Regions from separate parts of the Methyloceanibacter sp. wino2 genome, predicted to be linked through region 3. Evidence: riboswitches for the same ligand, from Rfam matches in the RefSeq annotation. Region 3 holds a riboswitch; each other region holds the start of a gene.

Region 1 (7,144 bases), 1.5 Mb from region 3:
GCCACAATATCATCGCCCGCGACCGTCAGATGGCGAATGGACAGACGGCGAAGTTCCTCGGGGTGACCGTGCCGCTCCAGCAGGTCCCCCGTCTCGAGATCCACATAGGTGAGCGACGGCTCCATGACGGCGAGGTTCAGTTCCTCGCGCCTGCGGTCCGGATGGGTCTGAATGCCGCCATTGGCCACGACCAGCGTGCGCTTGTCGGAGAGCAGCGCCAGATCGTGCGGGCCGATGCCGTGGCTCGGAATCTCTCCGATCTGACGATAGCCGGCTCCCGCGTCGCGGACGCCGATCACGCCGCGCCCGCCGTCGTAATCGTTCTCGGTCGTGTACAGCAGCCTGCCGTCGGCGGAGAACACACCATGCCCATAGAAGTGCCGGCCGGGACGGGCCGAGAACCAAACCGGCTTACGCGCATCCATGGGGACGGCGACGCCGAAACGGCCGGGGCGTCGCGCGAATGCCACCCATTCCGAGCCGCCCGGACGCAGCGCGACATCGTGGCCGCGGGCCGGCAGCAGGACTTCGCGAATGTCGCCGCGTTCGAGGTCGAACAGCGCCGCAGAATAGTTGCCTTGGTCGTCCTTGCGCGCGGCGGCGAAGCGCTCCGGCAACGACGCGGCGGCAAGCTCTGCGGGAACGGTCAGCGCCAGCGAGGATCCGGCCAGCGCCGTGAGAAACGTGCGGCGGTTGAGCGTCATGGCTAGTCTCCATCACCTGCGTTGAAACCGAAGCTGAGCCCCGCACCCTCGGCAATCAATACGGATGCGGTGGTGTTCGCGCTCTTCAAACCGACGCGCAGGGCCTCGAGCTTACCGCGCTGTTCGGGGTCGGTGACCACCTCGGCTACCGGCTCGGTTTCGGCGCCAAGAACGTCGATACTGCGCTTGAGGTCGAACACGACCGAGTCTTCGACGCCCGGCGACTGGTCGGCAACGATCCCCGCAAAGCCGCCCTCGACGAACAGGGCCTGCACGAACTGAAGATTGACGGTCATGTTCGGAAAGGTCTGCCCGCTCCGCCAGAACGCTGCGAGGCGCGGGCGTGCGCGCTCGGCGGACTCGCTCAGCACCCGGCCGAGCTTTTGATCGCGCACCCGTTCGATGCCGCTGCTGAAGGCCTTGAAGAGTTCGAGCGTGACGTCTTTCGGCGCGCGGTAGAGCACGCCGTCGGGCTCGGGTTCCAGGAAGCTCTTGGTGAACGGCGCATCGGGCGCCCACGCCTCGACAAGGTCTTTGGAGAGTTGCGCAATATTGTCAGTCACTGCCGCGGCGAAGCGGCAGCGAAACACCGCATCGTCTCCGGGGCTCGCAAGGGCGTCGGATCCCTTGCCGTAAAGAAGAATTTCGAGGGCCGGCAAGCCCTGCAGTGCGACACTCTTCTTGGCGAGCGTCCCCACACTCGTGACACTCTCGTCCTTATCCAAGAGGACCCGCTGGACCTGCCGGTAGCCGAGGCCCTTCCGGTCCGGCCAAAAGAACAGCCGCTCGTAGCGATGCTCGTGATTGACCGGTCCGAACTGAAAGATCTCGACCGCGCTCCAACCCTCGACGGCCGCAACGAACGCCGCGCGGGCATCTGCCAAAGCCTTGTCGGAGGGATCCCTACAGAGCATGGCGGTCACGGCCGCCAAGGTCGCGGCATCGTCCGCGAATGCCTCGTAACCCGGCCGTATGACTTTCGTCAGCGCGGCCTCGGCAACGGCGCCATGATCCGCCTCCGCCCGCGCCGCGGGCCCGGCCGAACCAAGAGCAAGAAACAGAATCCCGAGGGACAGGGCCGAATGGAGGAAACGGGTCATTGGCATATGTCTAACATCTGATGCGCAGCTTGGCGTGGGGCCCGGTTGTCGCGACTAGAGCGAGTTCAAAAACGCCAGGAGGCGTTCCCGATCCTCCTTGTCCAGCGAGGCAAAACGGTCGCGGGCCGCTTGGCCCTCGCCGCCGTGCCACAGGATGGCCTCCGTGAGATTACGGGCCCTGCCGTCATGAAGGAACTGGGTGTGGCCGCTCACCGTCTCGGTCAGACCGATACCCCAGAGCGGCGGCGTACGCCATTCGCTCCCAGTTGCCTTGCCGTCCGGCCGATCGTCCGCCAGCCCCTCGCCCATGTCGTGGAGCAGCATGTCCGTGTACGGCCAGATGAGCTGGTTCGACAGGTGGGTCTGCTCAGGCATATCGCCGGTCGTGAAGTTGGGCTGGTGACATTGAGCGCAGCCGACCTTGTAGAAAAGCTCTTTGCCCTTCAGCACCTCGGGCGCATCCACGTTCCGGCGCGGCGGAACCGCCAGGTTCTGCGTGTAGAACGTCATCAGATCGAACAGCTCGTCGCCCACTTCCACGTTCTGGTACTTGGGCGAGTTGCCCGACGGCGCGTCGATGCACGACGTCTGCCTCTCGGTGCATTCGCCGGCGCCGCTCGGATGCAGCGTCGTCGAGATGCCGATGTCACCGGAAAACGCATCGGCGTTCTGTTCGACGATGGTCGGCACATTCGCCTTCCAGCCGAAACGGCCCAGCATCTCCTTGTCATGCAGCTTGGACCACATCCGGTTCGGACGGCCTGAAATACCGTCCCCGTTCGCATCGTCCGGGTCGGCGTTGGCCATGATTTGCTCTTCCGGAACCGCCTCGAGCAGTCCGAGCCCGATCATTGGCGGGGCGATGCGCGGGCCCACCATCACGTCCGGGCTGATGGGACCGTAGTTGAGTCCGGTCAGTTCGTAGTGCGGCGCGCGCAACGAGACTGTCTCGCCGTCCCCGAGCGAAACTTCTTTCTCCTCGTAGGACACTTTGACGGCGCCCTCGGCGTCGTGGCCCTGGATCGACATGTCCTGCAATTGCCCGCCGTAGACAGGCTCAGGCAGCACCGTCACCTTGCCGGAGGCGAGGAGAGCCTTCTCGTCATCGGTCTTGGGGGGCACGGAAAGACGGAACAGGAGCGAGGCCGTCGGTCCCGGCGTGTTCGAGGCGAGCGGAGGATGGCCGCGTCCGTCCTTGAGGTGGCAGTCCTGGCAGCCACGCACATTGAAGAGCGGCCCCAGGCCGTCCGAGGCATCGGTCGAGGCGGGCGCCGAAACCCAATGCCGCCGGAAAATGCTGTTCCCGATTTTGAAGTCGAGTTCCTTGCGGAACCCCATATTGCCGGATGATTGCGAGAACGCGTTGGCGGTGTCGGTCGCGGCACGGGATGTGGCGCCGCCGCCCGGCCGGTCTTCGCCCGGCTCGGCTTTCGTGAAATCGATCGCCGGCACCGGCACGTCGGGCGCGCCCGCTCCGCCGGCGGAGCGCGCGTACAATACGAGACCCGCCAGCAGAGGTACGCAGGCCCCAACAAGAAGGACACCGCCAAGCCATGCTTTCGCGTGACTTGACGGTGCTGTCGGGTCGACTGACTCTGAGAAGGCGTGAACCGTACTGTGTTCACGCGCCCACCTTTCTAGAACGCGAACGTGCTGCGAGCGCCAATGACCGTTGCATTGTCGGCTTCTACGCCGCCATCCGGGTTCATGATGTACTGGAAGTCCGGCTGCAACGTCCAGCCGTCGATGACCTCCATGGTGTAAGCGATCTCGATCAAGGCCTCGTAGCCCTCGCCGGCCGGATCGCCGTTGGTAACATTGAACGCCTGCGCCTGATCGGAAATGCTCGAATAGGCATAACCGATGGCCAGTGCGTCGTTCGGACGGCCCGGGATCATGCCCGTCATGGTCACACCCACGTCGAAGTAGAAATCGACATAGTTTCGATCGTCCGGCGCTCCGGCGAAGCGGGTGAAGAAGCCGAGGCCCTGCCCCTCTTCCGTACCCGGCGCGTGCCACAGAAGCTGATCCAAGATCACATAGAGAGCGTAATCGTTGTCCAGCGGCTTGCCGTCCTTGCCGGAGATCGCGATGGGGTTGCCGCCTACATCGGTATAGATGTGGTTGAAGTCCCCGAAGTGGTTCCAACCACCGATCTTGATCGAACCCGGCAGTTCACCGCCCGCCAGCGAATAGCTGTAGGCGCCTTCCGCCATCAAGAGCGTCCGATCGCGCAGACCGAAATCCAGTCCGTCGTTGTTGCACACTTGCGGATCGTCCGCGGCGCAGTCCGGAGCCGGATTACCGTTGTAGACACCGACCATCAGGCTGGTTTGCTCCGTCGGCGTGACGGCGACACGAACGCCGGGCGTGGCCAGCGGGTAGGCCGGACCGCCGCCGGGGTTGTTTTCGGCCGCGATCGGCGCCCACCCCCACGTGCCGTTGATGAAGTAGCCACCGCCTTCAGCGAAGAAGAACTCGGCGTCCGCCGCGAGCTGACCGACCTTGACCGACACCGTGTCGTTGAACAGGAACTGCTCGAACCAGATCTCGAACAGGCGCGTCGCGTCGTTCGCCTCGAAGCTGGTGACCGGCATCAGGGACCCGATATTGGAGCCCGTGATGGAGTTGCCGTGGATCTGGTAGCCATTGGCGTGGAAGCAAAGACCGTCCCACAGACCGAGCTTCTTCATGTCGGCGTTGACGTAGAGCTCGAGCACACCTTGATACTCGCCGCCCTCGTCGGTGCCGCCCCAATTGTAGAACGGCTCGGCGACATAGGCGCCGCCGATGTCGATGCCCGTGTTGTTCAGCGACCCGGTCATGCCGCCCTTCGCGCCGTCGATGAAGTCGAGCTTTCCGTTGGCCCCTGAGGCAAACCGATCGTACGGATCTTCCGGGATCTCGCAGGCGGCGTTGGCCGCGGCCGGTGCAAGGACGAGTGCGAGCGCACCGAACGCCGCAGCGCGCAGCCCCTTGCCGATTTGAAAGCCTGTAGGAACGCGCAACGCGCGTGGAGAATTCTGTGTGTCGGACATTCTTCCCTCCGAAGCCGAGTGACTAAAAAATCGCGTCAGCGCTTTCGGAGAATTCCGGCGGAAGATCCCGACAATGTGCGAACACCCCCGTTCGCCCATCAGCCCTGTCACGGTTGAAGGCAGGTCTCCTGGCTCACGGTTCATCGCTTTCTGCCCGACCTTCCCGGTTGCCCAGTGGTCACATTTGGCAGCGAGCTCACCGCTCACAGTTGCGGGGGCAGCCACGGCTTCGGCGCCATAGAGGCACACACCGTGTTCCCTTTTCATCCTCTCGGAACGAGTCTTCGAGGAACCTTCAACAGCCACAAGCTGTCCTCTGGCGCTCATACTGTCAATGGGTCGAGCACCCGACCCTCTGCGATCTTTTGTCATTCTTTCAGCCCCCCAACGGCTTCAGGTTCTATTCTGCTAATCGTCTTCGGCTGTTTTTCGCCGTTGATCCGACTCGGAATGCGTAAAATACAACATTCCGAGTCATCTTTTCTCAAGGTCGATTGTCGTCGCAGTAGCTGATTTCTCTTCAACTATTGCCGACCGTACTGTTTGGTCTATTCAGCTCCCACCTTCTCGGGCGCATCGAGACTGTCCGATCCCTCGAACTCGATGGCTTTCAGATCCAGCGTTGCCACGGCCCGCTCGATCGCCTTGGTCTGAACGAGCAGAGCGTCGACCACGTCCTGGACGACCTTGTTGCCCTCGTCGTTCCCCTCACCAATCATCTGGTCGTAGTTCTCGGTGGTCAGAGCACGCAGATAGAGCGTGTTCATCGCGTCCATGGTGGCATCGAGCGCGGCGATGACTTCGGCGTCTACTTTCGGATCCTTGGCCTTGACCACATCCGAGACACTCGGGCCCGAAACGACGGAGCCGTCGGCGCGGCGATAGCGGCCCGTGTAGACATTGTGGATGCCGAGCGCGTCGAAGAAGTGTGCGGCATGGGTGTTGTCGGAGAAGCAGTCATGCTCCTCTTCCGGGTCGTGCACCATCAGGCCGAGTTTGATGCGCTCGCCGGCCAGCTCGCCATAAGACAGGCTGCCGAGACCGGTCATGATGACGGTCAGGCCGCCTTCATCGCCCGCGTCCATGACGGCCTTGCGCGCATCGCCGCCTTCTTTCCACTGATCGGCCATCCACTGCAGATCGTCGATCAGGAGTTGGGTGACGGTGCTCAGGTACTCGGCGCGCCGTTGGCAATTGCCGTTGGAGCAGTTCTTCAGATCGTAGTCGGACGCGGGACGCTCGCCGGCGCCGGGCTCCGTGCCGTTCAGGTCTTGTCCCCAAAGTAGGAACTCGACCGCGTGATACCCCGTCGCCACGTTCGCCTCGACACCGCCCGCTTCCTGCAGCGTGTCGGCAAGCAGCGCTTTCGTGATCTTCGAGGTATCGATCTTCTTGCCGCCGAGCGACAGGGAGACGTTCTTGATCACGTCGGCCACGTAGAGTTCGTTCTCGGGCGACTCGTCACCATAGACCTCGGCGACGTAGTCGATCAGACCTTCGTCCAGCGGCCAGGCATTCACCTTGCCTTCCCAATCATCGACGATCGGATTGCCGAAACGGTAGGCCTCGGTCTGCATGTAGGAGGGGCGCGCGGCGATCCAGGCGGCGCGGGCGGCGCGCAGGTTCGACTCCGTCGGGCTCTCCAGGAACTCGTCGATCGCGAGCTGCATGGTCTTGGCAGTCTCAAGCGAATCTTCGTATCCGGCCTGCGCGATGTCGGCGTAATTCTTCAAAACGTCCTTAGGGCTATCGGCCAGCGCGGGCGAGACGTAACAGCCAAACGCCAGGACAGCCGCCGGCACCATCGTCTTTAGTCCTCGAAACATCGAACTCCCTCTCAAGTTGCTACGACTCGCCGGTCGTTTTCTATCTAAAATCACCAATTTCGATCGCTTTTGTCTATGACAAGGGCGAAAGATGCGACGGCCCAGCGGCCAGGGACCGTGGGCCGCCGCAAGGCTGAGATGAGGAAGCGTTTCGGCTCGGGCTGAAACACTTCAGACACTCGGGCTGGGCGGCCGAATGTCTTGCCAGAACCCTACGGGGGCCCTATCATGAATGAAGTGAACAGTTTTCATGATAATAGTTGAATGATATGCATCTTAAGGAAGTCGACGCCAATCTGCTCGTGACGCTCGATGCACTGCTGGTCGACGCCAGCGTCACACGTGCCGCCGAACGGCTCGGGCGCAGCGCCTCCGCCATCAGCCATGCCTTGGCTAAGTTGCGGGAATTGTTTGACGATGAGCTTTTCGTGCGCGCCGGGCAGAGGCTTGTTCCAACCGCCCGGGCTCAGGAACTA
Region 2 (7,144 bases), 1.2 Mb from region 3:
CAGCCGAACCACGATCACCTTGGCGTGCTGGGCGACCGTCTCGATCCACAGATCGGTGGACATGGGATGGCGCAGGTCACGCAAATGCGCGAGCCGCACGGACGGCACCTGTTCGCGCTCGTGCGCATACGCGGCCGCAAGCCCCGAGAGGTCGCTGTCCGTAAAAGACAAGACCGCGATATCGCCGGGCGTCTGGCCCAGGTCGATCGGCTCGGCGATGTCGTCGAGCGTCGCGCTGCTTGTCTGCAGGAGGTGCATGCGAGGGTCCTATCGGTTACCCGGCCACGGCTTCGTGCCCGGCCAACGATCTGGCCACCGCCTCGCGGTCGAGGCCTTTCAAGCCGATCACGACGACCTTGCCTTGGCGATCCTCGGCCTGGTCCCAGGGGCGGTCGAAATAGTGGGTCACGCGCGGACCCACGGCCTGGATCAGCAGCCGCATCGGCTTGCCCGTCACGGCGGCGAAGCCCTTCACGCGCAAGATATCATGCGCCTCGGCCAAATCGGCGATGCGCTTGGTGATGTCCGCGGGATCGGTGACCTCTGCGATCGGAACCACGAACGTATCGAAATCGTCGTGGTCGTGGTCCTCTTCGCTGTCGTGATGGGTCATGCGGTTTTCGATGTCGTCTTCCGCGCCGATGCCGAGCCCGAGCAGGGCCGTGGCGTCGACCTTTCCTTCCGACACGGTCACCACACCGATGCCGCGCGGCAGGGCGTCGGTCACCGTCTTCATGGCGCGCTGCAGCCCGTCCGGATCGAGCAGATCGCGCTTGTTGAGGACAATCAGATCGGCACAGGCGATTTGATCCTCGAAGACCTCTTCAATGGGATCGTCATGATCGAGTGCATCGTCGGCGGCGCGCTGCGCAGAGAGCGCTTCGATGTCGGCGGAGACTTGACCGTCGGCCAGCGCCGCGCCGTCCACGACTGCCACGACCCCGTCCACCGTCACGCGGTTCTTGATCGCCGGCCAATGGAAGGCTTGGACCAGGGGCTTGGGCAGCGCGAGACCGGAGGTCTCGATGACGATGTGGTCGACCGGCGGCTCGGCCGCCAGGATCTCGTCGAGCGCGGGCACGAACTCGTCGGCGACCGTGCAGCACAGGCAGCCATTGGCGAGTTCGACGATGTTCTCTTCGCTGCAGTTCTCGTCCCCGCAGCCTTTGAGAATCTCGCCGTCGATACCGACGTCACCGAATTCGTTGACGATCACGGCCAGACGCCGCCCGCCCGTGTTGGCAAGCACGTGGCGGATGAGCGTGGTCTTTCCCGAGCCGAGAAAGCCGGTCACGATCGTGCAGGGAATGCGGGCGACAGAATTCATTCGAAATCCTCCGGAATGGGGCCGAGTACGAGGGGTGGAACACGGGCGACGAGGCCGCCCTTCAGGGCGTCGGGCCTGCCGCGCCAGGGCAGAAGTCCGTCTTCGGACTCCGCGAGAAGCATCGCGCCGTCGATGAGAGCTGCCGCATCGTCCGGGGCGGTCAAGTCGCCGAAGACATAAGTCCAGCTGTCTTTCTTCCGCATCGCGGCACTGAGCGAGCGGCGGCAATTGGCAAGGCATTCGACCTGGCGGACAGTGACACCCGTCCCGCGCGCGGCCTCGGCGGTGGCCTCGGCGAGCAGGAGCCCCGCGCGCGGGCCATCGCCGTCCTCACCTGGCTTGCGGCAGGTCACGCAGACATAGACGGTCGGCCCGTCCGGGACCTTGGCGGCACTGTCCTTGGCGTCTAGGGGAGATGTCACCCTGATAGATCCCTCGGCGATCTCAAGCGAAAGCCACAGCAGACAGGGTGCAAGTCGGCCCAGATTCGGGCCGGACGAAGATCCAACCGTCGCAGAGGCACCCCGCCCGGCGGACGACTAGATCGACGGCAGGTCTCCTGGCTTCGCGGGTCTCTCCCTTCGCCGCCTTCCCGGGGTCTCCCCAGTGGCGATGGCTCGGGCGCCCAAGACCGGTGTTGAAACCGTTCCATGGGCTCACCGCTTACAGTTGCGGGGGCAGCCGCGGATTTGGAGAACCTCCATACCGCGTTCCCTGTTCGCTCGAAACGAGCAACCGTCGATCAGGGACATAAGGGCCCCAGGCGCGTGTTTGTCAATGCGGGCCTTGCCCCGCTCGCCCTTGCCCCGTTCACCCTTGGGTCGCCGTATTGAGAAAGGCACGCAATGCGAGTATAACGCCACCATAAACAACTTATGGAGGATAGCCCCATGCCTACCTACCGGAAGAGGAAGGGGAGCGATACCTGGCACTGGTGCAGGAACTGCTCGCAATGGCCGACAAGCGACTATGACGAGGTCACCACATCCGGCCGGCCGAGGTCGGGAGAGCTTCACAACGAGTGCCGGTCAAAGGAGAGAGACGGCGACTGCCGTCAGTAGCCGAACGATCCCCACACGGCGTCACGAGCTTGGTTGCGGCGCATGCGAACGTCGCTATAGTCGGGGCGCCGATGGTTTCCGCATGAGGCGGATTCAAGAAGGGAATACGGTGAGGGTCTTACCCAATTCCGTGGCTGCCCCCGCAACTGTAAGCGGAGAGCGCCCCTCCTCAGGCCACTGGAGCAACCGCTCCGGGAAGGTGGAGGGGATGCGCAGACCCGCAAAGCCAGGAAACCTGCCGCGGCGCAAACCTTGAACCGCGCCCTCGGGTGGAGGGCGCAAGGGGGATCACATGACCCGTTCTTCTCTCCAGCGCACCGCGTTTCTGGCGCTCGCCGCGCTTGTGCTCACCGCCGCGCCGGCCTCTGCGCATCACGCGATGGGCGGCGTCTTGCCGTCGACCTTCGCACAAGGGTTCCTTTCCGGTCTCGCTCACCCGGTGGTCGGGCTTGATCATCTGGCCTTTCTCATCGCCGTGGGCGTCGCGGTCGGCGTCGGCGGTCTCAATCTCGGCCTGCCGGTTCTCTTCGTCGCGGCATCGGCCGTCGGTGTCGGCATCCATGTCGGCGGGTTCCAGATGCCCGGCGCCGAACTGATCGTGGCTCTGTCCGTGGTGATTGCAGGCGTTGTGCTTGCCGGTGGCCGCGCCCTTCCGCTGGCCGCCTGGGCGGTGCTGTTCGGCATTGCCGGCCTAGCTCATGGCTATGCCTATGGCGAGTCGATCTTCGGGGCGGAGTCCACGCCGCTTGTGGCCTATCTGCTCGGTCTCGTGATCATCCAGAGCGCTCTCAGCGTCGGTGTCGCCATGCTCTTCCGCATGCGCTCCCCGTCCGTCTCGGCCATTGCGCCCCGTCTGGCCGGCGCGGTGGTCGTCGGCATCGGTCTTGCGACGCTGCTCGGGCAAATCATCCCCAGCGCATAGCGGTTCAATGACAGGTACCGATCTCGAGGACGAGGGGATCACCTTCGTCCTCGGGGGGGCCCGCTCCGGAAAGAGCCGTTTCGCCGAGAGCTTCGTCACCAGTCTGCCCCGGCCGTGGGTCTATATCGCCACGGCCGAAGCGCATGACGACGAGATGGTGGCGCGCATCGCCGAGCACCGGGCCCAGCGTGAAGCTGGTTGGCAGACTCTGGAAGCGCCGCACGATCTGCACGATGCCATAGGCGCGGCACCCAAAGGAGCTGTCGTCCTGGTGGACTGTTTGACCTTGTGGCTCTCGAATATCATGCACGGCCCTTACGACATCGAGCAGGCGACGACTCGACTGGAGCAGGCTTTGCACGCCCGTGAGAACGCCACCGTGCTCGTCTCGAATGAAGTCGGTCTGGGGCTGGTGCCGGAAACGCCGCTGGGGCGAGCCTTCCGGGACGCGCAAGGGCGCCTCAACCAGCGCATTGCCGCCATCGCCAGCCGCGTCATCTTCGTGGTCGCGGGCCAGCCTCTCGTGGTGAAAGGAAACACATGACCAAGTCGGTCGATGAAAAGGACCTCGAGCGCCATCGCGCCAAGATGGCGAACCGCAAAAAGGCGCAGGATGCCGAGGTGGCCGAGAAGACGGTCGAGAAGGGTCTCCTGATCGTTCACACCGGAACGGGCAAGGGCAAGTCGACGGCGGCTTTCGGTCTTGCCTTGCGTATGGTCGGCCGGGGCAAACGCGTCGGCATCGTGCAGTTCGTCAAGGGCGCGTGGCACACGGCGGAGCGCGATGCGCTTGAGAAGTTCGGGGACCAGGTCGCCTGGTATTCCATGGGCGAAGGTTTCACCTGGGAGACCCAGGATCTGGAACGCGACATCGCCGCGGCGGAGCGTGCTTGGGCCAAGGCGGTCGAGCTGATGGACGACCCCAGCTTCAGCCTCGTCATTCTCGACGAGTTGAACATCGCCCTGCGCTACGACTATCTGCCGTTCGACGAAGTCGTGGCCACGCTGAAGGCGCGGCGCCCGGACCTCCATGTGATCGTGACGGGGCGCAACGCCAAGCCAGCGCTGATCGAAGCCGCGGACCTCGTTACCGACATGACGCTCGTGAAGCACCATTTCGCCGCCGGGGTGAAGGCGCAAGCCGGCATCGAATTCTAGCGATGACCGCCCGCGCGCTCATGTTTCAGGGCACGGGCTCCGATGTGGGCAAGTCCCTGATCGTGGCCGGGCTAGCGCGCGCACTCGTGTCCCGCGGGTTTAAGGTCTTGCCCTTCAAGCCGCAAAACATGTCGAACAATGCGGCCGTCACCCTCGATGGGGGTGAGATCGGGCGGGCACAGGCGCTGCAAGCGCGCGCGGCCCGCGAGACCCCAAGCGTTCACATGAACCCGGTGCTGCTCAAGCCACAAAGCGAGGTCGGCGCGCAGATCATCGTGCGCGGCCAGGTTTACGGAAAGGCCAAGGCTGCGGACTACCAGGCGCTCAAGCCCGAGCTCATGGACGCGGTGCAGGATAGCTTCGCCCTTCTCAAGGACGAGGCGGACATCGTGCTGGTGGAAGGGGCGGGCAGCGCGTCGGAAGTCAATCTCCGCGCAAACGACATCGCCAATATGGGTTTTGCACGTGAGGCTGACGTGCCGGTCGTTCTTATCGGCGATATCGACCGCGGCGGCGTCATCGCCAGCCTCGTGGGCACCAAGGCCGTGCTTGCCCCCGAAGATGCCGCGATGATCCGCGGATTCCTCGTCAACAAATTCAGAGGCGACCCGTCTCTTTTCGCGGACGGCATGGTGCGCATCGCAAGAGAGACCGGCTGGGAGCCGCTCGGCCTCATTCCGTTTTTCGCAGGCGCAAGAGCCCTGCCGGCCGAAGACGCGTTAGCGCTCGAGCAGCAACAGGCGGCCAAGACGGATGCGACGCTGAAGGTCGCCGTGCCGGTGCTACCCCATATCGCCAATTTCGACGACCTCGATCCGCTCGCCGCCGAGCCGGCCGTCGAAGTCGTCCGTGTACGGCCTGGTGAGGCGCTGCCCGGGGATGCGCAGCTTATCGTCCTGCCGGGCTCGAAAGCGACGCTGTCCGACTTGCGCGTTCTTCGCGACGCCGGGTTCGACATCGATATCGACGCTCATCTGCGCCGGGGCGGATCTGTGCTCGGCCTATGCGGCGGGTATCAGATGCTCGGGCGGGTCTTGCGCGATCCGGAGGGTATCGAAGGGGCGCCGGGTGAAGCCGAAGGCTTGGGGCTCCTCGATATCGAGACGACGCTCTCGGGAGACAAGCGGCTCGAGCCGGCGTCCGGCCACACCTTCGACGGAGTGCCCTTCGAGGGCTACGAAATGCATATGGGCCGCACGAAGGGCCCCGATTGCGGGCGCCCCTTCGCCCGACTCGACACGGGGTTCCAAGACGGCGCGATCTCGGCCGATCGCCAAGTGTACGGCACGTATGTGCATGGGCTATTCGCCGACGACCACCAGCGCGCCGCGTGGCTTGCCCGGTTTGCCGCAGGCCCCTCGCAGGTCCGTTACGATGAACAGGTCGACGCCGTTCTGGACGACCTTGCCGCCCATTTGGAGGAGCATGTCGACATCGACCGTCTTCTTACATTGTCGCGCTGAGGATCACGCTGAGCGCGGCCGCGATCGCCACAAGTGCGATCAACAGGCCGTCGGCACGGGCGTAAAGCCGAAGGGCGGCGCGAATGTCTTGTGCGGTTGCCGTGCGCCGGCCATCGCCGAGCCAAGGGCTGTCGTTTCTCGATCCGGCATAGGTCCGCGGTCCGCCCAAGGCCACACCGAGCGCGCCCGCCATGGCCGCCTCCGGGTAACCGGCATTGGGGGAGGCGTGTTTGGCCGCATCGCGCCGCATCGCATTCCAGGCTTCCTCGGGAGAAGCCTTGTCGGTAATGGCCGCCGCGCCGACAAGCAACAACCCGGACAGGCGCGCGCCCGGCAGATTGACCACATCGTCGAGCAGAGCGGATGCGCGTCCGAAATCCTCGTAACGCGCCGAGCGATGGCCGATCATGCTGTCGGCGGTGTTCACGGCCTTGTAGAGCGCTCCGCCCGTGAGGCCGGCAAGCCCCAGCCAAATCACGGGCGATACGACGCCGTCGGAAAAATTCTCGGCGAGACTTTCGATGGCCGCACGCGCGATGCCGGCTTCATCGAGCTTAGTCGTATCGCGACCGACGATTTCCGAGACGGCATGACGTGCGTCCTCCATCGTCCCGCTCTCGAGCGCCGCGGCCACGGCCGCCACGTGGGCATAGAGACTACGCTGCGCGATCAGCGTGCTCGCCGCGACCGCGGCAAAGAAAAGCCCGAACGGCAGCATCAGGAGCGCGCTCTCGAGAAGAATCGCGCAAGCGCCGACAACCAACAGCAGGAGCACGAGCGCCATGAGGCCCGCACGCCGTCGCGCCTCGCCGTCCGCCGCGGAGTCGTTGAGCCGCGCATCAAGCCAGCCGATCAAACGCCCCATCCACGTCACGGGATGGCCGATTCGCGCCGCAAGCCAGGCGGGATAGCCGACGGCAAGCTCGACGAGCATCGCAAGAAGCGCTAGCGGTGCTGCCATGACGTCACCCGGTCCATCTCCACTCAATCGCCTCAAAACCGCAAATGCCGCGGACGAAACGCACGCCTCGTTGTTGCACGGCGGCGATCTCGCCGCAGCACGCGCGCAGTTTCCCAATGCGCCTCAGCCGATCGTCGACCTGTCGACCGGCATCAACCCACATCCCTATCCTATCGCGTCTCTGGGCGAAGAAGATTTTGCACGGCTCCCCGAACCCGCGGCGCTCGCGCGCCTCTTAGATCTCGCTGCGGC
Region 3 (7,144 bases):
CCACCAATGACCTATGCGAGTGTACCAGTTGGTCTATAGTGTCTCGACGCCCTCCATGGAGGAAAACGGGACCCTGGGCAATGACTGACGGCAACATGACGACCGCGGCGCTCGTCGTTATCGGCGAGGAAATTCTTTCGGGCCGGACCCGCGACGAAAACATCTCCTACATCGCCGGCCGCCTGGACAGCGCCGGCATCACATTGTGCGAGGTGCGCATCGTTCCCGACGTCGTCACCGAGATAGCCAGCGCGGTCAACGGCCTGCGCGGGCGTTTCTCCTATGTCCTGACCACCGGCGGCATCGGACCCACGCATGACGACGTCACCACCGATGCGATCGCCAGTGCTTTTGGGGTGCCGTTGGTCGAAGACGACCCCAGAGCCGTCAAGGCAATGGAGGACTGCTTTCCCGGCGCTGCTCTCGGACCGGGCACGCGCCGTATGGCGCGGCTGCCGCAGGGCGCCGAACTGGTACCGAACCCGGTCTCCGGTGCGCCGGGCTACATCGTCGGCAACGTCGTGGTCATGGCGGGCGTCCCCCGCGTCATGCAGGCCATGATGGAGACCATCGTGCAGCGGCTTAATACCGGCCACCCGATCAGTTCACGGTCCATCCGCGTCGACGCCGTCGAGGGCGAGGTCGCCGAAGCTCTTGCAGCGCTACAGGCTGCCCATCCCAAGGTGCGGATCGGCAGCTACCCCTATTTCAAAGAGAGCGGCTACGGCACGTTTGTCGTATTCCGCTGCCATGACCTTCCAGCGATCGAGGAGGCTGCGAAGGACTTGTGCCAGGTCCTCGACATGGGCGGCACGCCCTACTCGGACTCCGACAGCGGCATTTAGTGCTGCAACGGCTCACCGGCGATCGCGGCACCGATTCCGATAGGCCGCAGGCGTCGTGCCGACAAGCCGTTTGAACCGCCGCCGAAAGCTGCTTTCGTCCTCGTATCCGACCGCTGCTGAAATTTCCTTGACCGACTGCTGTCCGGATTCGAGGAGCGTCTGCGCCGTCTCGATACGAACCCGATCGATGAAGCGCTTCGGCGATTCACCCGTCGCTTCCGTCAGCCGCCGGTGCAACGTCCGCTCGGACGTCGCCAGCCGCTGCGCGAGTTCGCGTGCGCCGATACGTTGCCCGCCGGCATGACGCACGACGTGCTCGGCATCCGCGAGCCAATGCCCCGCCCGGCTGAGATATCCGATGGGGACATAGGCTGCACCGGCGGAAGGCGCCGCATCGACGACGGCGAAGTCGGCGGCCGCCCTTGCAGCCTCGGCGCCCATGAGGCGGCGGATGACATGCAGCGCGAGATCGATCCAGGACAGTGGCCCTCCGGCGGTGGCGATGCGGTCGTCCTCGATCATGGGAGATGCCCAGACCGCATGGACGCGCGGGTAGCGGCGCTTGAATTCCTCATGCAACCACCACGTCGTCGTACACCGACGCCGGTCCAGCAGTCCGGCTTCGGCCAAAAGGAAGCTTCCGCTGCAGGAGCCGCAGACCAGAGCCCCGCTATCATGTGCCGCGCGGAGCCACGTTGCCACCGACGCCAGACCAGCCATGGACGGCGGACGCAGGGCATTATCGGGAAGGAAGCCCGGAACGATTACCGCAGCGCAGGTCCCAATCTCGTCGAGACTGCGCATGACGTCGACGCGACACCCCCGTCCGTCAGTCACTGGCGCCCCGTCTGCACTCGCCGAAAGGATCTCAAAAGCCGGGCCGGACTGCCGCCTGTTCGCGGGCGCCCATTGCGCAAGAGTCAGTACGTCCATCAGGCCTACGAAGGCCGAGGGAAGACACCCGCTCGCCGCCAAGACAACGATCTTCATGGTGTCTCCAGTCTCCCTAATCCGCCGGACTTTCTGAACCCCTTTGGCGATTTTTGCATGAACTATGGCAAATCCGCCATCGTGGCAACGGCCGGGATCGAGATCATTGTTCGGAAGGAGGCAGCTGCGCTGCCTAACTCGCGCGGACGCGGCGGACGGCGTCCCGTTTCAGTCAGCAAGGAGATCCCTATGAGCGACATCGCCGGCGTCATTCCATTCAAGGCCAAGCCGGGCAAAGGAGCGGAAGTGGCAGAGGCCCTCGCCGCAGCGCTGCCCCATGTAGAGAAGGAACAAGGAACGCCACTGTGGCTGATCCTCCGTTCGGAGGCCGAGCCAGATAGTGTCTTTCTCGTCGATCTTTTCACGAGCGAAGACGCGCGCGCCGCGCACATGACGGGCGACGCCGCGAAGCTGATCTTTGCAACCGTGCCACCGCTTCTGGCGGAGGAGCCCACAATCCATCCGTCCAAGTTGATTACGAGCAAGGGCGTGTAGTGGAGGGTTAAGCCGAAGTCTGGCTGTGGAGTGTGGCTGCCGCCGAGCCAAATCTGGCAGCCCGCCCCATAAGCGACAGCCGCCCGGCCTTTTGCACGTCTATGTACCCTCGATCATCCAGTATTCCGAGGATCGCCCACTCGTAACACAGTGATCCTCGGTACACTTGTACCGACGAAGCGGACCAACCCGGCGCGCAGCTAGCGTAAATGGCGCTCACCATCACGTCGCCGAAAACAGACGACGACTTCATTCCGCACAGACCGTCGCTGGCGGCGAGAAACATTCCGTCGCAGTCGCAAACGCCGTAGCGCTATTGACACTGCCGAAAATTTGCGGCCCTTTCTAAGGGTCGACGGTTCTCGATCATTGCTGGTCGAGACTAAGAGGGAACACGGTGCGTCCTGTCTCGCGTCATCGAGACGACAATCCCGTGGCTGCCCCCGCAACTGTGAACGGTGAGCACGGCTGAACGACGCCACTGGGGACTTCACGACCCTGGGAAGGCAAGGCCGACGCGACGATCCGTGAGTCAGGAGACCTGCCGCTGACATCCGGCACCGGCTTTTGCCCGGTGCCTTAACCGAAACCGGACGCCGGGGTGAGCGTCTGGCGGTTGAGTGGGTGTCCGGTGGCCTATCTTCCGTTCCCGCTCATCTTACCGCCACTTCCCCGATCGTCCTTTCCTCATGCCCGATGCGGTTCGTCCCGCACGGGCCGCTTGGGAGAGACGACCTATGAAACTTCGTAACGGACTATCCGCTGCAATCGGTGCTGCCGCGCTTCTCGCGCCGCTCGCCGCGGCCGCCCATTTCCAGCTCGTCTATACGCCGGAGGTCAATCTGACCAAGGCGGGAGACGTGCCGGTCAAGCTGATCTTCTGGCATCCTTTCGAGAACGGCCACGTGATGGATATGGGCGAAGTGATCGACTTCTACGCCGTCAACCGCGGCAAGAAGATCGACCTCAAGGACACGCTGAAGCAGATCACGTTCGAGGGCGCGGAGAACACTGCCACGGCTTACGATGCCTCCGTGCCGCTCAAGCGATCGGGCGACTATGTCCTCGTCGCTGTTCCCTCTCCCTATTACGAGGAGAGCGAGGACATCTACATCCAGCAGATCGCGAAGAGCTATCTCAACCTGAATGAGGTCCCGACGGATTGGATGGAGCCGCAGGGCCTCCCCACGGAGATCATTCCCCTCAACAAGCCCACCAACATCGTGGCCGGTTCGACCTTCACCGGCCGGGTGATGGCCGACGGCAAGCCCGTACCCGGCGTGGAGATCGAGGTCGAGTACATGGCGGCCGAGCCGTCCATGGACGAGAACAAGCCGAAAGATCCAACTGCTTCGCCGATGCCGGGCGGCGCGCTCGTCGCCGTCAGCGATGACAACGGCTACTTCACATTCGGCATTCCAAAGGCGGGCTTCTGGGGCTTTGCCGCGCTCGGCTCCGGCAACACCAAGGAGCATGAGGGCAAGGAGCTTTCCCAAGACGCGGTCATCTGGGTCCGCGCTTTCGACGTGAAATAAGCCAGCCTAGGACCTGGAGGGAAAGATGCACATTGTCGACGGTGCTCTATCGAATGAAGTCCTGATCGGCGGCGCGGTTCTCGCCGCCGGCGGTATTGCGTTGGGCCTGAAATCGCTGCCGGCGGAGAAGATGCCCGCCGCGGGCGTTCTAAGCGCAACGTTTTTCGTGGCGTCCCTGGTTCATGTGCCAATCGGACCCTCCAGCGTCCATCTGATCATGAACGGTCTGGCCGGGTTGGTGCTCGGCTGGGCCGCCTTTCCGGCCCTTTTCGTCGCCCTGCTCTTGCAAGCCGTTTTCTTCGGGTTCGGCGGGCTGACTGTGCTGGGCGTCAACACGGTCAACATCGCCCTGCCGGCGGTGCTCGTCTACTACATCTGCCGCCGGGGTATCGCGTCGGGCTCTCCCACCGTCGCCGCAATCTGGGGAGGTATCGGCGGGGGCCTTGCGATTGCCTTGACGACGGGCTGTGTGGCTCTCTCATTGGCGCTGACGGGGGATGAATTCCTGGCGGCGGCCAAGCTCACATTCTTCGCGCACATCCCCATCATGATCATCGAGGCACTGATCACAGCCGCGGCCATCTACCTTGCACGAAAGGTAAAGCCCGAACTGTTCGAGGGCTTCACGGTGTCCCCATCGGAAGGAGTTTCGTCATGAGGTCCCTTCGCCTTGCGCTCATTCTACTTATCCTGATGCCGGTTCACTCCGCGCTTGCGCATAAGGTCATCGCTTCGGTCTATGCCAGCGGCGACGTGATCGAGGGCGAGATCGGCTTCTCCAACGGCGATATGGCGCCCAATGAGCTTGTCGAGGTCTTCGACGAGGACGGCAACAAGCTCGGCGAAACCAAGACGGACGAGGAAGGCTTCTTCACCTTCCGTCCGACCAAGCCCGTTGCGCACTTATTCAAGTCCAATCTCGGCTCCGGACACGTCGCCACTGTCCGCATGGAAGCCGAAGAACTACCGGACATAGCCGGCGCCGAGCCCGTCGCAGCGGATACAGCGACGGCAACTGAGACCAAGACTGACTCAGCGTCCTCCGCTCAAGAGGGCGCGGCCGACGAGACCGTGACGCAAGCACAGTTGAAGTTGATCACGAAGGCCGTGCAAAAGCAGATCATACCGCTTCGCCGCGACATCGATGCGTATAAGGAGAAGAACGACATTCAGAACGTTCTCGGCGGCATCGGCTATATTTTCGGCCTGTTCGGGCTCGGATTCTACATCGCCGCGCGCCGCAAAATGACGGGGGCCTGAGGGCGTGGGACATGTGGTCAAGGCCGGACGGCCGTCGCTGCTGGACACCGGCGCAGCCACGGCCAAGACCTATATTAGCGAGATCGATCCAAGGGCCCGGATTCTAGCGGCGGTGGCGTTCGCCATCGTCGTGGTCAGCCTTCATGACCTCCGGATCCTGGCCGGCGCCCTCGTCGTCTCCCTGGCGCTGATGTTCATGGCCCGGTTGCCGCCGCGCGCGACCCTGAAGCGCATGGTCACGATGGATGGCTTCATCATCTTCATGCTCCTGCTCTTGCCGTTCACCGTGCCGGGCGACGCCATGTTCACGGTCTTCGGTTGGCCAGCGACATGGCAAGGGTTGCGGCAGGCGATCGAGATCGGCTTGAAAGCCAATGCGATCATTCTGACGCTGATGGCGCTTGTCGGTTCCATGGAGCCCGCCAAATTGGGACAGGCTCTCTACCGCCTGAAAATGCCCGAGGGACTCGTCTACCTGCTCATGTTCATGGTCCGGTATGTCGACGTGCTTCAACAAGAGTATCTGCGTCTGCGTATCGCCATGAAGGCGCGCGGGTTCCGCCCCGGAAACAACAGGCACACCTACCAATCTCTGGGTTACTTGATCGGCATGATGCTCGTCCGGGCGGTGGAGCGGTCGGAACGGATTCTCGGCGCCATGAAGTGCCGGGGGTTCTCCGGGCGCATACCGTTATCGGGCGACCTCGCCTATGGGCGATCGGATGTCGGCTTCGCGTTCGCCTTCGGCGGCATCCTGGCAGCGCTCGTCGCGCTCCAGTTTCTGATCTGAGGCGGCGGGGTCGCAGATGTCATCCCTGATCGAGCTTACCGACATTCATTTCGCCTATCCGGGCTACCCGCCCGTGCTCAATGGCGCAGACATCCGGCTCGGCAGCAAAGAGCGTCTGTGCGTCGTCGGGCACAACGGGTCCGGCAAGAGCACGCTCTTGCGTCTCATCGTCGGCCTGCTGCGGCCCAGCCGCGGGCGCGTCATGGCCTTCGGCCAGGAACGCCGCGCCGAAGATGACTTCCTCGAGGTACGGCGCCTTGCCGGGCTGGTGTTCCAGGATCCCGACGATCAACTGTTCTGCCCGACCGTGGCCGAGGATGTGGCTTTCGGCCCCCTCAACCTGGGCAAGACCCGCGAGGAAGCCATGGCCATCGTCGATCGCGTGCTGGCGGAATTGGATCTCGCCCGGTTCAAGGACCGCGTGACCCACAAGCTCTCGGGCGGCGAGAAGCGCCTGGTCACGCTCGCCACCGTTCTGGCCATGGAACCGGAGGTTCTTCTTCTCGACGAGCCGACCAACGCCCTCGACGAAGACAACGAGGCCAGGCTGACCGAGATATTGCGCACGCTTCCGCAGGCGATGATCGTTGTGTCGCATGACGCGCAGTTCCGCGAGCGCATTGCATCGCGCACGGTCCGGCTTGCGGACGGGAAGCTCACCTCACCCTCCGCCATATAGGGGATCCACCCTATCGAGACGCCAAGCGCCTCCGACTACCTTCACCTCATCGACGAACACGCAACAGCGACCCCGACCACCACCCCCTTCGATGAGGAGATTAGAGATGACCGTTTTCACCAAAACCGCCGCGCTCGCCGCCGTCGCCGCACCGCTTCTGTTCACAGGCGCCGCCTATGCCGGAGACTGCGGCGAAGACCCCGTCTGCTACGACTACGCCCCGCCCTCTCTCGAGCAAGTGCTCGTGCACGAAGCGCGCCGCGGCCTGAAGAAGCTGGACCGTTATCTGGAACACCGCTACGGCGACGACACGCCTATTGGCCCGATGCGTCGTGTCACACGCCGTTAGGCAAAGGACCATCTCCCTCCCCCGACGGCGTTCCCCCTGACGCCGATCTCGAAGCCCGGTTTGCACCCCGCTGCAAGCCGGGCTCTCTTTGCCGCACACCCATTTGTTAAGCTTCGGACCGCTCTCGCCTGGCAGCTGCCGCATTTGTCTGCGAGTGTGCACATCAAATCGAAGTTGAAGTCGAAGGAGTTCGCCATGACG
Region 4 (7,144 bases), 1.3 Mb from region 3:
CTCGTCCCGATGCGCGTACCAATAAGTGCCCGCCGCCCCGGCGACAATGCCGGCGGCCAGCAAGGCCAAACTACTTAGACGCTTCATAGCGCGCGTCTCCAAATCCGAGAGTGACGGGCCTTCGCAGTACAAAGGGCTCGCGCGTGCAGCTCGCCAGGCACGAGCTTGTGCGTGGCGGCGACACGACTTCGTTCAAGGATCTAGACGCGGGGTGGCGGGAGAGCCGGGTGGTCCAGCGTGGACCGGAAGCTCGTAACCAAGTTCGCGAGTTTCGGCGCTGCTTTGGGCGGCGTGGCAAGATCCATCGCCGCGACTTGAGCGGCGGAGAGCACGGTGCATTTAAGGAGGCACGCGCTGGATTCGCCGCAGCCGTTCTTAGGTTGCTTTTCGCAGTGTTTGGACTCGGCACAGCAATTCGTGTGCGCCGCCATATCGGACGCATCGGGCATGCCGGCCGCCACTCCAGCCGCCACGGCTGAGGGCATTGCGACGGCCGAGACCGGCAGGGCGGCCAGCGACAACGCCACGACGGCATCGACTATGATGCGCAAACTCCTCATGCTGCAGTTGGCGTAACCGCCGACCGTATGCTGGTCAAGTGAACTCGCTGTGAGCCCTTGACGCCCGCTTTTGACCCAGAACTGACGCACCGCCTCCCAGTACTCCCAAGTCGTGGTCGCGCTGATTAGCGCAAATCCCCCGGCAGGCGGTCGAGAGCTTCGTACAGGCGAGGCCACTGTTTAATAATTACTGAGTGGCGTAGATCGATGTGGTGCCGTCCTTCTTCACAGCATAAACCTTGATTGGTCCCTCCTTTGGACCTTCCATTCCGGGAACGCCGCTTGGCATGCCGGGAATGCTGAGACCAATGGTGTCCCGTGGCTTTTCAGCCAGAAACCTCTTTATGATTTCGCTGGTCAGGTGCCCCTCAAAAACGTAGCCGTTCAGCTTGATAAGATGGCAACCTTGAAAGCCCTCGGGCACACCGGCATCAAGGCTCATCTCAGCCAAGTTGTTCACTGACGTTATATCCAGCTCGAAGCCGCTTTTGCGCAGGTAGTCTGCGTGGGCCTCACAGCACGTGCACTGCTGTTGCTTGTAGAATGTCCCTTCTAAAGTCTGCGCAAAGGCTGAGTCGGTGACGAAGGCAAACACCAACGCGGCAATTATTCTCATGGCGTGTTTCATCCGGATACTCCTTACAATGCAGATGGCAAAGGCAAGCGTGCCAAGTGTAACCCCATTGAGGGGCGAGACTTCGGTCGCACTCGCCCTGTCCTTCTCAGCGAAAGAACAGGTACTTGACTAAGGCCGCAATAACGAGCACGGCGATGGTACCGATGATCAGCCACCAAATTCCCATACCCCACATCATTCCGTTATTCATCATCTCGCTCATGATTCAATCCTCCTAGGACTGCTGTAGAGGCTGCACTCTTTGATAATTCAGACTAATACACGCGGCGAAGATCCCTGACGCAACGCTGGTGGCCATCATCTTTGCCATATGCCCAAGCGTTCGATTATACCCGGCGCTTGAGCATCGGTCTTTGTGGGATCGGCCAGGCCTATCGGATAAGGCCCGGCCGACCCTTTCTATCGAAGTCTAACGGTTAGAGCTTTTCGTTTGGGTCCCTTGCTTCTGACCCGGACACTCGACCGCGGAACCACACTTTCCCAAGTTGTGATAGGCGTTGTGGTGCGCGGTGGCGACGTCCGACGATAGACTTACAGCGACAAACGCTACTCCAGTCAGGACGACTGCTAGTGATCGATACATTTTTCCACTCCTTTGGGCATCGATGGTTGTTCGACCGCCGCATGAACGACGGAACGCCCCCAAAAGGCGGGGGTCCCATGACTAGGCAGGCCCACTCCAGGGACTGCTCAGACGAAGTGGAAAAAGCGAGGAGGTGGTGTAGGAGCGCGGATCACCGCGCTTCTGAACCGCGAACCTTCAGTTGATTTGAGGGAGGTAGTTTTAGAGGCGGCTTCTTCCGTCCAGGTCAACGGCAAAGCCATGGGCGAGCAGGGACTATTGCAAACGACCGGCACAACACAAGGCTTGCTACAGCCATCGCAATGGTCGCACTCGCCAGCCCCAAGATTGGTAGCCGTGATCAAGTCGACAGCACCGACAATAGGTTGAGCGTGGCTCAAGCCCGCCACTGCGTGCGAACTTACGGTGAGGAAGATGGCGAAAGCGAGCCGACTGACGAACGTGACCATCTCATCAGAATGATCTCTCTGCCAAAAACATCAAGGGTCTCGTGATCAAATATTTGGCACTGGCATCCGACCCCAGTGTCGTCGTCGCTTGCACTTGCTTATGACACTTCAGCGCAGTTGCAGTCGGTAAGCCGCCACTTAACTTTGCCCGGCTAGAGCATCGAAGATGGGGCACGATTTTTGATCGCCGGGCTTACACGCCTCGGCCAGACTTTTTAGTGCTCTCTCCAACCGCTTTAGGTTGGCGATTTTGCCCTGCACCTGATCCACGTGCCGAAGAGTCAACTCCCTTGCAGCGCAATCCTGATTTCGCCCTGAGAGACTGATCAATGTGCAAATGTCGTCCAACGAAAAGCCGAGTTCACGGCTGCGACGAATGAAGGTCAGGCGTCGAGTATGATGCCGGTCGTACATGCGAAGCCCACCCCGAGTGCGGGGCGGAGCATCAAGCAGCCCCACGCGTTCGTAGTATCTAATCGTCTCGATGTTAATGGTCGAACGAAAAAAGGTAGAACTGGGGAGCGATTGCCTTCTTATTGGACACAACGTTGCACGCTGTCGTAAAGGTCATACTCCACCGTGAAGGATGTCATCATCACCCACTAGCCGATCATCACCACTTTGACCGTTCAGCGTTTCGTGTGAGCCGGCCCGAGTGGCTGGTTGCCATTCCTGAACGACCAATAAGCGAGAAGGCGCTTTGCTACCGGAGAGCCAGCCTGATCTATGTACGGCAGTCACATACGAATGCCGTACATCAACGCCCCGCTAGCCCCAACTGGCGGGGCGTCCTTTTGCATGCATTAGCCTGCGCTGAGCAACGGCCTGGCAGTGCCTCGGGACCATCCGCCTGCCAAGCAGGAACTGGCGAATTGACGAAGTTGGAATCTACTGATAATCATTTGCAAGACGGTTCCTCTATGAGGATGAAAAGGGAATGTGGAGAAGTTGGCATAATGCCAGCTAAGTCCGCAGCTGCCCCCGCAACTGTGAGCGGCAAGCCGAGCGCCAACATGTCACTGGGGGAAACCCGGGAAGACGGCGTCTAGGCAGCGACCCGCGAGCCAGGAGACCTGCCGTCACAGGTGCCTGATCGGCGTCGTGCGAGCGGGGTGCTCGCAGGCGAAGAAGGGAAGCGCTAGTTCGCGTTCCATCCGTGAAGGCTTCGCGCCGCAGGCGCACATGGATGGAAATCCTATCGTGAAGTCGATCACGGCCATTTGTCTCGTCACAACTTTATTCGCAAGTCCGTTTCTTATCGCTAACGGTTCATGGGCCGATCAGCAGCATCATCCACATGTCCGTCTTCCAGACGGGATAGGTGAGCTGCCGCCGGGGATCCCGGAGCCCTCGATTGCAACGAGTCTGCCAGGATATGGAGATCCTCGAAGTGTACGCAATGTCCTTGCCCGGCAGGGAGTTTCTTACGGCATCGACTACACCAGCGACGTGCTAGGCAACGTCTCAGGAGGAATGGAGCAAAGCGTACATTACGCAGGACTTCTCGAGGGATACCTCGATGCCGATCTTGAGAACCTCACCGGTGCACGAGGGTTGAGTTTCCATATAGATTTCTATCAAATTCACGGCACCAGCATCACTGCTGAAAACATCGGCAGCATCGTCAGCGTTAGCAACATAGAGGCATTCCCTTCCACGCGTCTGCATGAGCTTTGGCTTGAACAGGCTTTCTATGACGGGCACGCCTCTATCCGTCTCGGCCAGCTGGGTGCCGACAGTGAATTTCTCATTTCGGAGGTGGCTGCGAGATTCATCGCCTCTACCTTTGGCTGGACGACTCTCAGCTCCGACAACCTTCCTTTTTGGCGGTCCCATCTATCCGTTTGCATCACCAGGGGTGCGCGTCGCTGTTGAAGTTCAGGACCTATTCCAACTGAAATTTGGGATTTATGATAGTGATCCAGCCGGTCCCTGCGCCGAGGAACGTGATCCCGGGCAGTGTAACGCGCACGGCTTCGATTTTCGCCTTAACGATCCCCCCTTGTTGCTCTTCGAGGCCGACTATTCCTACGGCAACGGCAGCTGCCCGTCCGGCACGGTCAAACTTGGCGGCTGGTACGATTTTGGCGAGTTCGATGATCCAATACACCCGCTCGCGCAGGGGCTTTCTGCGTCTCGCCATGAAGGAAACCAAGCCGTCTATGTGGTAGTCGATCAGGTGCTCTATCAACCAGAAGGCCAATGCGGCACAGGAGGTGTATCGGCCTTCGCCCGAGCGATCCTTAGCCCGGCTGACCGCAATCAGGTCGACACTTATGCTGATGTTGGCATTGTCTTCGACGGATGGGTGCCCGGGCGCCCTCATGACGGCATCGCTCTAGGCGTCGCGTATTCCGGTATTTCGAACGAAGCCTCCGATCTCGACCGCAAGGCGGGGCTGCATATCATTCGCGATTATGAACTAATCCTCGAGTTGAACTACATTGCAGAGATCGTATCTGGCTGGGCGATACAGCCAGTGGTGCAATACATCCATAATCCCGGAGGCTCGGTGCCCAATCTATTCAACGATACACCCAACCAAAAAGTCGAGAATGCGTTGGTCGTTGGGATGAGGAGCATCATCAATTACTGATCCCAGGAATAGCGTGACGAGTAGAAACTCATGTGAAATCGGGCGGCGATTCAAAATCGCGAAACAGGCTAGAAAAGAGCGCGTCAATGCGGAGAACATGTTCGGCACCGGGTATTAGATCTCCTTGCACAACAACATCTCTTTCGGGGGCGCCGACGTCGGCCTTTGTGACGATGAAGGCCGGGTGGTAGGGCGCCAGGATAAAAAAAAGGGTGACGTGATCCTGCACCAAGGCAAAGTCTGAGCTTATAGCGCGAATTGCCGTCCTCGAGAGACCAACCCAACCAGATGTAGGCACAGGGTAACTAAACCTTCGTGTGCGTGACGCCAGAAATCGGTTGAGGTCCTCTACTGCCTGGTCACTATCCTAAAAATGAATTTTGTTCATATATTAAGTTGAAAACCCTTCATTATGCGCAGCACTCGAACCCTAATATCGTTGCCTGTGGATTTGAGGGGAGCAGTTTCGCGTGAGATGAGGCGCGCCCCAAGGTCGATCAGAGCCGGGGGGCAGTAAATGGAACTCCGTGTCACGGCGGCGCATTCCGCGTCGCGTTCGTCCAGGAAACTCAGCGAAGTTAGAGAGCGGCTGCTCGCCTTGGCGGCCTCTGCGGCGCTCATTGCCCTATCGGGTGAAATAGTTCATGCACAGGAGACCGGGAAAACAACCGGAGAGGGCGGCCTAGAATCGGGCGTGACCGGCAACGGCGCCCCCGCCGCCACGGGCGGCAGCCCCGATCCTGGAGCCGACACCCAGGTCCCTCCGGTGATCGTCGAGCAGGATCCCGACATTGAGGCCGCGCCCGCCGTGGTCGAGGCGGAGCCCGACCCTGAGCCGAGGCCGCGGCCCCGCCCCGCGCCGCGCACCACCGCGAGCGCTCCCGTGAGCGCGCCCGCCGCCACGGCCGACGGCGGCTACGCCTCCCAGGACGCGATCGAGGAGGCGATCTTCGATCTCCCCGTGGACGGCAGCACGCTGAACCGCGGCTCGTCGGGCGTCGACGGCTATTACGCCGCGGGCACCTCGTCCGCGACCAAGACGAATACGCTGATCATGAACATCCCGGGCTCGGTCTCGATCATCCCCGAGGAGCTCGCCGAGGATCAGGCCGCCAACACGCTCGGCCAGGCGCTGCTCTACGTTCCGGGCATCGCCGTGCAGCAGGGCGAGGGGCATCGCGATCAGCTGACCTTCCGCGGCCAGGAAACCACCGCGGACTTTTTCGTCGACGGCGTGCGCGACGACATCGAGACGTTCCGCGATCTCTACAACGTCCAGACCATCGAGGTGCTCAAAGGCCCGAACGCCATGATCTTCGGCCGCGGCGGCGGCGGTGGCGTGATCAACCGCGTCACCAAGCGCGCCGACGGCGTTCCGATCTACGAGGGCACGGTGCAGGTCGGCAGCTGGGGCCGCGCGCGCGGGACGGCAGACGTCGGCCAGGCGATCTCGCCCAACGCCGCGTTCCGCCTGAATGCCATGTACGAGGACTCGGAGACGTTCCGGGAATTCTCGTGGCTCGAGCGCTACGGCATCAATCCGACCATGGGCTTCAAGCTCGGCGAGCGGACCACGCTGCATTTCAGCTACGAGTACAAGACCCACGACCAGAACATCGACCGCGGCGGTCCGTCGATCGACGGCAGGCCGTTTCAGGCTCCCCTCGAGACGTATTTCGGCCAGCCCTTCGCGAGCTTGACCACGTTCGACGGGCACGTGGCCACGGCGACGCTCGAGCACGAGACCACGGGCGGCCTGCAGATCCGCAACCACACCTTCTTCGCGGACTACGACAAGCTCTACCAGAACATTTTCGCATCTTCGGCGGTGAACGCGCCGGGGCCGGGTCTGGTGGAGCTCGACGGCTATCAAAATATCGAAGCCCGCCAGAACTTCGTCAATCAGACGGACTTCTCCTATTCGTTCGCGCACGGGCAGCACCTCCGCCACACGCTGGTGGGCGGCCTGGAGTTCGGCGTGCAAAAGAACGATGCGTTCCGCAATCTGCCGGTCTTCGTGGCGCCGGGTTCCGGCATCTTCACCCTCGACGTGCCGGTGGCCGATCCGACGGTCTTCACCAGGACCCTGTACAACCGGCCGAACCGGCGCCGTTTCACCGACCTCGATACGTCGAGCGCCTTCATCCAGGATCAGTTCGAGATCACGCGCTATTTCGAGCTGATCGGCGGCATCCGCTTCGACCGCTTCGACGTCAGCTTCGAGGATACGCTGAACGGCTTCCAGACCTCGCGCGTCGACGACGAGTGGTCGCCCCGCGTCGGCGGCGTCGTCAAGCCGTGGGAGAGCCTGCATTTCTA

The links. Region 3 has a riboswitch for cobalamin ahead of DCY11_RS13230 (DUF4198 domain-containing protein). Riboswitches for the same ligand answer to the same signal wherever they lie in the genome.
Region 1: it holds a riboswitch for cobalamin, as region 3 does, so the genes downstream of both, DCY11_RS06065 (carbohydrate porin) here and DCY11_RS13230 (DUF4198 domain-containing protein) in region 3, are expected to answer to the same signal.
Region 2: it holds a riboswitch for cobalamin, as region 3 does, so the genes downstream of both, DCY11_RS07405 (HupE/UreJ family protein) here and DCY11_RS13230 (DUF4198 domain-containing protein) in region 3, are expected to answer to the same signal.
Region 4: it holds a riboswitch for cobalamin, as region 3 does, so the genes downstream of both, DCY11_RS16030 (carbohydrate porin) here and DCY11_RS13230 (DUF4198 domain-containing protein) in region 3, are expected to answer to the same signal.

What each region holds. Positions count from the first base shown of each region.
Region 1 covers NZ_CP028960.1:1,303,135-1,310,278, forward strand. The annotation lists gene DCY11_RS06050 (DUF1513 domain-containing protein) at 1-704, opposite strand, end outside; gene DCY11_RS06055 (imelysin family protein) at 707-1,804, opposite strand; gene DCY11_RS06060 (di-heme oxidoredictase family protein) at 1,859-3,301, opposite strand; gene DCY11_RS06065 (carbohydrate porin) at 3,442-4,842, opposite strand; cobalamin riboswitch at 4,943-5,154, opposite strand; gene DCY11_RS06070 (imelysin family protein) at 5,391-6,668, opposite strand; gene DCY11_RS06075 (LysR substrate-binding domain-containing protein) at 6,938-7,144, shown strand, end outside.
Region 2 covers NZ_CP028960.1:1,587,834-1,594,977, reverse strand. The annotation lists gene cobN (cobaltochelatase subunit CobN) at 1-258, opposite strand, end outside; gene cobW (cobalamin biosynthesis protein CobW) at 275-1,327, opposite strand; gene DCY11_RS07410 (DUF1636 domain-containing protein) at 1,324-1,749, opposite strand; cobalamin riboswitch at 1,859-2,082, opposite strand; cobalamin riboswitch at 2,444-2,646, shown strand; gene DCY11_RS07405 (HupE/UreJ family protein) at 2,681-3,310, shown strand; gene cobU (bifunctional adenosylcobinamide kinase/adenosylcobinamide-phosphate guanylyltransferase) at 3,318-3,854, shown strand; gene cobO (cob(I)yrinic acid a,c-diamide adenosyltransferase) at 3,851-4,468, shown strand; gene DCY11_RS07390 (cobyric acid synthase) at 4,471-5,931, shown strand; gene cbiB (adenosylcobinamide-phosphate synthase CbiB) at 5,915-6,892, opposite strand; gene cobD (threonine-phosphate decarboxylase CobD) at 6,891-7,144, shown strand, end outside.
Region 3 covers NZ_CP028960.1:2,784,896-2,792,039, reverse strand. The annotation lists gene DCY11_RS13250 (molybdopterin-binding protein) at 81-845, shown strand; gene DCY11_RS13245 (GlxA family transcriptional regulator) at 858-1,835, opposite strand; gene DCY11_RS13240 (putative quinol monooxygenase) at 1,893-2,330, shown strand; cobalamin riboswitch at 2,670-2,894, shown strand; gene DCY11_RS13230 (DUF4198 domain-containing protein) at 3,068-3,865, shown strand; gene cbiM (cobalt transporter CbiM) at 3,891-4,523, shown strand; gene DCY11_RS13220 (cobalt ABC transporter permease) at 4,520-5,125, shown strand; gene cbiQ (cobalt ECF transporter T component CbiQ) at 5,130-5,915, shown strand; gene DCY11_RS13210 (energy-coupling factor ABC transporter ATP-binding protein) at 5,932-6,594, shown strand; gene DCY11_RS13205 (hypothetical protein) at 6,701-6,943, shown strand; gene DCY11_RS13200 (hypothetical protein) at 7,139-7,144, shown strand, end outside.
Region 4 covers NZ_CP028960.1:885,339-892,482, reverse strand. The annotation lists gene DCY11_RS04100 (efflux RND transporter periplasmic adaptor subunit) at 1-87, opposite strand, end outside; gene DCY11_RS15420 (hypothetical protein) at 201-560, opposite strand; gene DCY11_RS04090 (DUF411 domain-containing protein) at 748-1,188, opposite strand; gene DCY11_RS04085 (MerR family DNA-binding protein) at 2,368-2,688, opposite strand; cobalamin riboswitch at 3,123-3,325, shown strand; gene DCY11_RS16030 (carbohydrate porin) at 3,430-4,104, shown strand; gene DCY11_RS04075 (carbohydrate porin) at 4,088-4,825, shown strand; gene DCY11_RS04060 (TonB-dependent siderophore receptor) at 5,343-7,144, shown strand, end outside.